2 regions of the Paenibacillus sp. 1182 genome follow, and region 1 is predicted to be linked to the other one. Evidence: riboswitches for the same ligand, from Rfam matches in the RefSeq annotation. Region 1 holds a riboswitch; the other holds the start of a gene.
What was found. A riboswitch is a leader RNA that binds a small molecule or an ion and turns the genes downstream of it on or off. The one in region 1 is predicted to bind ZMP and ZTP.
Positions count from the first base shown of each region.

Region 2: it holds a riboswitch for ZMP and ZTP, as region 1 does, so the genes downstream of both, JOD82_RS22995 (bifunctional 5,10-methylenetetrahydrofolate dehydrogenase/5,10-methenyltetrahydrofolate cyclohydrolase) here and JOD82_RS04885 (TIGR01440 family protein) in region 1, are expected to answer to the same signal.

Region 1 covers NZ_JAFICR010000002.1:396,245-400,352, reverse strand. Annotated here, with positions in the region: gene JOD82_RS04895 (carbohydrate ABC transporter permease) at 1-100, opposite strand, end outside; gene JOD82_RS04890 (serine hydroxymethyltransferase) at 248-1,498, opposite strand; gene JOD82_RS04885 (TIGR01440 family protein) at 1,619-2,206, opposite strand; ZMP/ZTP riboswitch at 2,427-2,508, opposite strand; gene JOD82_RS04880 (low molecular weight protein arginine phosphatase) at 2,587-3,171, opposite strand; gene JOD82_RS04875 (manganese efflux pump MntP) at 3,275-3,835, opposite strand; gene JOD82_RS04870 (L-threonylcarbamoyladenylate synthase) at 3,978-4,108, opposite strand, start outside.
Region 2 covers NZ_JAFICR010000013.1:75,473-79,580, forward strand. Annotated here, with positions in the region: gene JOD82_RS22985 (stalk domain-containing protein) at 1-439, opposite strand, end outside; gene JOD82_RS22990 (cyclodeaminase/cyclohydrolase family protein) at 653-1,288, opposite strand; gene JOD82_RS22995 (bifunctional 5,10-methylenetetrahydrofolate dehydrogenase/5,10-methenyltetrahydrofolate cyclohydrolase) at 1,285-2,151, opposite strand; ZMP/ZTP riboswitch at 2,265-2,349, opposite strand; gene desA (Delta(5) desaturase DesA) at 2,563-3,624, shown strand; gene JOD82_RS23005 (sensor histidine kinase) at 3,693-4,108, shown strand, end outside.

The sequences.
Region 1 (4,108 bases):
AGACAAAAAACAACGCCATCGGTCCTACAAATACGAGTTGCTGCAAAAATTGCGCGGATTTTCTTTGACTCAATGCAATCACTCCTTTGTCGTAGATCATGAAGGATAGCGCGCATAAACCCTTACTGTAATCGCTTATTACCCAAAAATGTATGTTTCGAGTCGTTCGGAAGCAAAAAAAGACTGTTCTCCTCCGGCTTACGGAAGGAAAACAGCCTATAACATAAAAATTATGAATGTCGATGAATTAGTATTGAGTTCCTGGATAAATCGGGAACTTGTCTGTCAACTCGCCAACCGCTTGGCTTGCTTTGGACAATACAGTATCATCTTTCGGGTTTTTAAGGGTTTCGGCAATGATTTTACCGATTTTGACCATAGCCTCTTCATCCATACCACGAGATGTTGCAGCAGGTGTACCAATACGAATTCCGCTTGTTACGAATGGACTGGTCGGGTCAAAAGGAATCGCATTTTTATTGACCGTGATGCCCACCGAATCCAATACATGCTCTGCTTCTTTACCTGTGATATTCAAATTGCGCGTATCCAACAGCATCAGATGGTTATCCGTACCACCGGATACAATGTTAATCCCTTCAGCCAACAGTGTTTCAGCCAGCACCTGTGCGTTGCGAACTACGTTTTGCGCATAGGTTTTGAACGATGGCTGGAGCGCTTCACCCAAAGCAACCGCTTTGGACGCGATCACATGCATCAGTGGCCCCCCTTGAGTACCAGGGAAAATAGCTTTATCAATCGCTTGCGCCCATGCTTTGCGAGTCAGAATCAGACCCCCGCGCGGACCACGCAGCGTTTTGTGTGTTGTTGTTGTTACAAATTGGGCATGCGGAACTGGACTTGGGTGAATTCCCGCTGCCACGAGACCTGCGATATGTGCCATATCCACCATGAACAGAGCACCTACATCATTGGCAATGGAAGCAAATGCTTCAAAATCAATAGTACGCGGATATGCACTCGCGCCAGCTACAATCAGACGAGGGCGGTGCTTAAAGGCTGCCTTGCGCACTTCATCGTAGTCGATGCGGAAGTTGTCTTCGCGTACACCGTAAGCAGCAAAGTTATACAACAAGCCGGAAGCGTTAACCGGACTTCCGTGTGTTAAATGGCCACCATGCGCCAGATTCATACCCAGTACAGTATCTCCAGGTTTGAGAGCTGCCAGATACACCGCCATGTTGGCTTGTGCTCCAGAGTGAGGCTGCACGTTAGCATGCTCGGCGCCGAACAATTCTTTTGCGCGGTCACGTGCGATGTCTTCAACGATATCTACATGCTCACAGCCACCATAGTAGCGTTTGTTCGGATAACCTTCAGCATATTTATTCGTCAGCACGGAGCCCATGGCTTCCATTACTGCTTCACTGACAATGTTCTCGGATGCGATTAGCTCGATATTGTGGCGTTGTCGTTTCAGTTCAAGTCCCATTGCTTCCATCACTGCCGGGTCACTTTTACGCAGGTGTTCCATCATGATTGATTACTCCCTCTCCATAGTCAATTGTTGGGTATACAAGCAAACGCCTGCTCCTCTGTTGGGTACCTCATCATCAATGCAAAAAAGATTAGTACAAACATGCCGCCATGCCAAATGCTAATCGCAGTTTCCGCCGACTTCTTGCTCCAGACTATACACTGCCCGTTGTCCACCAATAAGTGGAGGACGGGTGAATGCCGCTGTCACACGTGCTTCGCCAATCCAGCGAAGACTTGGGCGAAATGGAACAGCAATGGGTCGCAGATGCATGCCAATCAGCGTTTCGCCGATGTCTATCCCGGCATGGGCCTGCACGTTCGCCGCCAAACACGCGTCACTCATAGAACGATAGGCGACGGTGGCCATAGAGCCTCCTGCTGTACGAACAGGAACAGCTGCAACCTCCGTCAGTCCCAGTCGCTCCAGCACAGCCCGTTCAACGACCAGCGCTCGGTTTAAATGCTCACAGCATTGAAACGCCACATCAAAGCCATACTCCCTGCGAACGGACTCTACTCCAGACAACAGTTGCTGAGCCACATCGAGCGCTCCCGCCGTACCAATCCGACTTCCAGCCACTTCACTTGTGCTAACACCAATAACCAGCAGGCGGCCAGCCTTGAGACTGGCTGCTTCTGCGATTTCCCGCACAACAGAAGTGGTCTGTGCTTCCAGCGAAATCTCATGATCCAATTGTCCCACTATTGGAACCTCCTTTGGTTGAACAGTCTCTCAGAGACTAGGCACGGTCTCATGCCCCAAGTTCAACACACTCTCTCCTGATCACAATCTGACTATATTATAGCCGATGTTTCAGATTTCGAGCAGAAAAAATGGAAGAACCTTTAAAGGAATCAACTCTCAGCTAACAATCTGGCTCAACTTGTATATGAAAAAAAGAGCAGTCCACACCTATGTGGAATTGCTCTTTTGCCCAGGCGACCGGCCGTATATCCGATGCTCCATCGTGGTTAATCCCACTTTTGTCGCCAGTTACATCGGATTCTCATTTTTCCACCTTATCTTAACGGATTAGCCGCCGAAAATCAACAGATTCCGTACAAAACAGATGAGTAATACCAATTTTATTCGGAAGAAGCCTTTAGCTTGTCCAGCAGCTTGTGCAGCGCCGTACGGATTTCTGCAGCTGTGACATCGTAGTCTTCTCGCGAACCGCCAAACGGATCTGAAATATCAAAGCCCGGAATCCGTTGGTGTAATTCAATCATTCGTTCACGCTCCTGCGCCGATAGCTCTTGTCCGAGTGAAGCCATCAACTGCTGTGAAGCATATAAACCATCCAACTCCTGTACATCATTCAACACCGCATCCCGGTTCTCCACATATTCCTTAAGCGTAAATACTTTGCCCGCCGTTTGGGGAAAGCGCTGAATTACGTGCTGTTTATGCCCTTGCGTCAAGGTTAAGATCAGATGTGCCCACCCGGCAAGCCCGTCGCTCAAAGGGGTTGAAGTGATCTGATCGGATATATCGTGATCACGTAGAACCGCCTCTGCATGTCGGGATATCGGCGTGCCTTCCATCGCTGCCACTCCCGCAGAACGCACTTCCAGTTCTAGTCCATGCTCAGCAGCCAACTTACGCAGCATCCCTTCAGCCATTGGACTACGACAGGTATTCCCTGTGCATACAAATAAGATATTCTTCAACGTTTTCACCCCCCGTATGTTAAAAAATATATAAACAGAGGATTACTATAATCCTAATCCCTTACTTTAACCCTGCACTTATTTTACACTGTCTACGCTAAAATCAAAACATAAACATAAAGCCGAATGCCAACAAAATGGCACCACCCACTGCTTCCCCATAATCTCCTAGATTACGGCTGACCTTGCGACCCAGCAGCAGGCCCAGCATCGCCATTGCTCCCCCGCAAAAACCAAACGCCAGAACGGACAGCACCAGATCACTCTGGAACATACCTAGTGACACTCCTACAGAAAATGAGTCAACGCTCACCCCAAGTGCAAACAGCAAAAGGCCTAAAGGCGAACGATGATCCAATACCTGTACGCCGTCCCCTTTAAAGGAATTATACACCATATGCCCGCCCAAAAGGATGAGTAGACCCCCTGCGAAGTAGGCCGTCACATGACCTAATAAAGAACTCATATAATGGCCTGTGAACATTCCCAGTAATGGCATCAGAATATGAAAAAAGCCAATGACAGTACTGATGCGCAGCACGTCTCGCAGGCGTATCCCCTTCATGCCGATCCCTACGCCCAGCGATAACGCATCCATTCCTAGCGCTACCGCCATGATCAGAATCGTTACAACCTGCCCGGCATGGGCAGAGGCTGCCAGCATACTCCATCCCTCCATTATCCGTCTGTTCTTGTACACGTTATGCGGACAAGGGGCAAATCAGTACAAGCATGTACTGAAAGTACCCAATACCGAGACGAGGAGGGAGGAAAATTTAATATAAGAGGCTCTGATTCGACAGAAGCTACAAGCGGACGATTCGGTGACCTGCCGCTTTAAGCAGGCGGTTCATGACGGCGTCTCCCAATCCTTTCGGCGGACAGGATTCCGACAAAATGTAGGTGACGCCGTCCTCGTCGCAGCGGCGCAGCACGC
Region 2 (4,108 bases), on a different contig from region 1:
GGGTTTGAAAAGGAGCAAAGTTGCCACCATTTTCGATTCGATCAGCAGATAATACGGTTCCTTCGGCGTTTAGGGCGAGCACATGATCATTCATAATACGCACGTTTATGATGTTTGGTAGTCCTTCCAGAGAAATGAATTTCACGGATTCAGAAATGTTGTTTCTTGGCACATACCAGGCGGAATGATCTTGTAAGGTAAATATCAGATCGCCTTCCTGGATTATATTCGAAAATGTTCTTACAACGTTTGGCTTATCCTCTACACGAGTCGGTACGGATTGATTATAGCCCCATAACCACAAGCTTCCATCGGATTGAATCAGACTCCCGGAATCATATGAACGAATACGGGACGCCGATTCATCACCGGCCGCCCATGCACTGGAGCTGAACAATAACAGCGCGATCATACTGATTAACAGAGTACGTCTTTTCATGCGTTTTTCCTCATTTCTTCATCAATGTATATAAGGTTAAATAACGCCTTGGGGAATATCTCCTTATCAATAGACGAAGAATATATAGAAAAGTTTTCCACAAATCGTTGGATTCCAATAAAATAGCCTCCAAACCCACGAGCAGAGGCGGGTTTGAGAGGCTATTTTTGAGCATGGAAGCAGAATATGACTTGGGACGGGTTCTTCCAATGGTCAGCCCGTTATTCGGCTGCGCACCATCAATAAGGTTTGTTCTTTGATTTGTCCGATTTCACGGAGGAGTGCGGCTGTTTTAGCTTCGTAGGATTGTTTGACATCCAAATCTTTCAGCGAAGCAAGGTTAATGTCGACGGTAAGCAGGGCAGATTGAGCGGCGGCTTCGAACAGGATCGCGCCGATGCCAAGATCCGAAATCACATTTTTATTGGACACTTCCACAATGTTATAGGCTTGCGACAATCCGTCTCGGCATACTTCCAGCAGGCGCATGGGTACCTCAATGGCAGCGATCACCGCTGTCTGTAAGGAATGGGTACGATAGCGCTTTTCTTCGTCTGTTTCCTTGGGCAAACGCAGGGCAGTCATATACTGTTCAAAGGATTGGATGTCTGCGACCATTAATTCCTCACAATGTGTAGACAATCTTTCCATGCTGCTAATGACGTCCGTGATTTGTTCATGGATGTGCGCGTATTTTTCTCCTTGTGAAAGGTTGGCGGTCATGGAGGTCATAGCCGCGCCTAGTGCCGCAGCCAGTGCGGATACACTTCCTCCGCCAGGGGTAGGAGCTGCACTTGCAGCCTCTTTCAGAAAATGTCCGATGGAATGATTCCACGACAGTTCACTCATGAGTAAACCACCTCTCTGGAGTAGTGTTGCAGATGTATCGCTTTAAGCAAATTTTTGTACAAAATCGCAGTCGTTAAGGTGCCAACACCGCCGGGAACCGGAGAAATAGCATGTACTTTTTCCCCCACGTCTAAAGCGGCATCTCCCACTATTTTTCCCTCTAGCGTCTCATTAATTCCCGCATCTACCAAAATCAGACCGGGATGAACCATATCTTGCGTAATCACATCAGGGCATCCGACTGCCACGAAGGCAATGTCTGCATGGCTCAGATGCTCTGCAATATCACGCGTACCTGCATGACAGGCGGTAACGGTGGCGTTTTCTCTTTGCAACATGTGGAAAAGGGGAAGTCCCACTGTCTGTCCGATGCCCACGAGCGTGACATTTTTGCCTGCCAATGTGTGACCGTAATGCTTGAGCAGCTCGATACAGGCTTGAGGTGTTGCGGGATATAGTCCGGCGTCACCTGTTACAGTAGCCAGCTTGTTATCGGGTGTAATCCCATCAATATCCTTGTAGGGGGCAATGGATTGTTTAATAACGGAGGCGGAAAGATGTTGGGGAAGCGGCAGTTCCAGCATAATGCCATGTACATGGGATGCATCGTTCAGACTGCCGATCAGGTGCAGTAGCTCGGTTTCGCTAACATGACGATCAAACGTATGGAGATGAAATGAGATGCCCAGCTTCTCCGCTATTTTTTGCTTGGTCCGTGCATAGTATGCAGATGCCGGATCACCTTCTACCAATAGGGTTGCCAGATGGGGACGGTGTCCTTGCTGCTTCATTTCTTCTACCTGTGAACGGATCGTTGCATATACTTGCTCAGCTGCTTCTTTGGATTTCATGATAATAGCCATAGTCCGAGCCTCCTCTGAATTTATTGCATAATGGAATCAACAGGGTGTCATGGTCTTGTAAAACGAAAAAAAGTATTTGCACAAGGTCGTCAAGACAGACGAATCCTCTGCAAATACTTCTCCCAGGCGAACGGTACGCTTTTTTTGTATGCTCCCTCGTGGTTCATTCCACTGACTTCGCCAGTCACATACAGCGTTATTATACCTTATATTTTAACAAACAATCATCAGAAAAGAAACCCGCGAACATTTGGAAAACGGGTTATGTTACTTGTCTATATGACAAATGTCATATACACGAACTGACGTTTATGACTACAGCGCCTAGAGCGTTCTCCTTATACTGAGATTAGATCAACATGTACGCCTAACAGGATCAAGGTATAGGCGTCATCTTTAAGGAGGATCATAATGAGTATGACACAACTCCCATTAGCCCAATTGAAAAAAAATATGGCTCCCTACGAGAAAATAAACACGAAATCCAGCGTTCTGCAACTTATCAATACTTTGGGTCCACTGATCCTATTGTGGTATGCTGCTTATCTTAGCCTGTCGGTTTCGTACTGGCTGACGCTTCCCATTGCCATTGTTGCATCGGGGTTTGTGGTACGGACGTTTATTATTTTTCATGATTGTGGTCATCAATCCTTCTTCAAAAGCCGCAAGCTGAACGACATTGTGGGAACGATTACAGGTATTATTACGCTCTGCCCTTATCACCAATGGAAAAATAGTCACGCGATCCACCATGCAACCAGCAGTAATCTGGATAAAAGAGGCACAGGTGACATGTGGGTGCTTACGGTAGAAGAGTACACAGAGGCTTCCACATGGACACGGTTGGCCTATCGCATATACCGAAATCCTTGGGTTATGTTCGGACTAGGTCCGATCTATACTTTTTTGATTTCCTATCGCTTTAATATCAAGACAGCCAAACGCAAGGAAAAAATGAACACTCATGTGACGAATATATCCATCGTTGCATTGTATGCACTGTTGTGCTGGGCTATTGGATGGCAGGCCTTCCTTCTCGTACAGGCACCTATCTTTTTTGTATCCGGTATGTTGGGAATCTGGTTGTTCTATGTACAACATCAATTTGAGGATTCGTATTTTGAGCACGATGAAGAGTGGAGTTATATTAATGCAGCCGTAGAAGGCAGTTCTTACTACAAGCTTCCTAAAGTATTGCAATGGATTACGGGCAATATCGGATTTCATCACGTTCATCACCTGAGTCCCAAAGTTCCAAATTATAATTTGGAAAAAGCACATGAAGCGACACCGTTACTTCAAAAGGCGACCACGATCACAGTGAGTAGCAGTCTGCAATCGTTGAAGTTCCGACTTTGGGATGAAAATACGAAAACCTTTTTGACCTTTAAACAAGTGAAGCCGCTCCTCAGCAAACGTGTAGCAGTTACGAAACCCATGCCTACACCTGTTGTAGGCACAGAAAGAAAATAACGTTGAACAAAACCTGGTATGATAAGATAAGGAATATAAGTCATGTGAAGTAGAAGAGGGTGGGCAGGATGCAAAAATGGTATCAGATCTTCCAAAGAAATACAGGGCTTAGCCCTTATGTTTGGGTCGTCTTTTACATCCTGCCCTTTTACTACTTTAGCTCTTCATCTACAGGTCATATTATTTTGGGTACTGCTATTATTTTGGTATTCTTTGCATGTTATGTACTGGCTTTTGTCTCAAAAGGCTGGCTCATATACTTTTGGACCAGTGTACAGATTGCCATATCGATTACCATGACACTGCTGTTCAGCTATATGTACTTTTCCATATTTATCGCCTATTTGATCGGTAATATTAAAAGTAAGGCTGCATTTACGACGCTGTATATTATTTTAATGGTTATTACGATTGGATTGATCAATTATGGTTTTGTTTCTCAGAATCCCGTTTTTATTAAACAGATTCCTTTTATCCTGCTTAA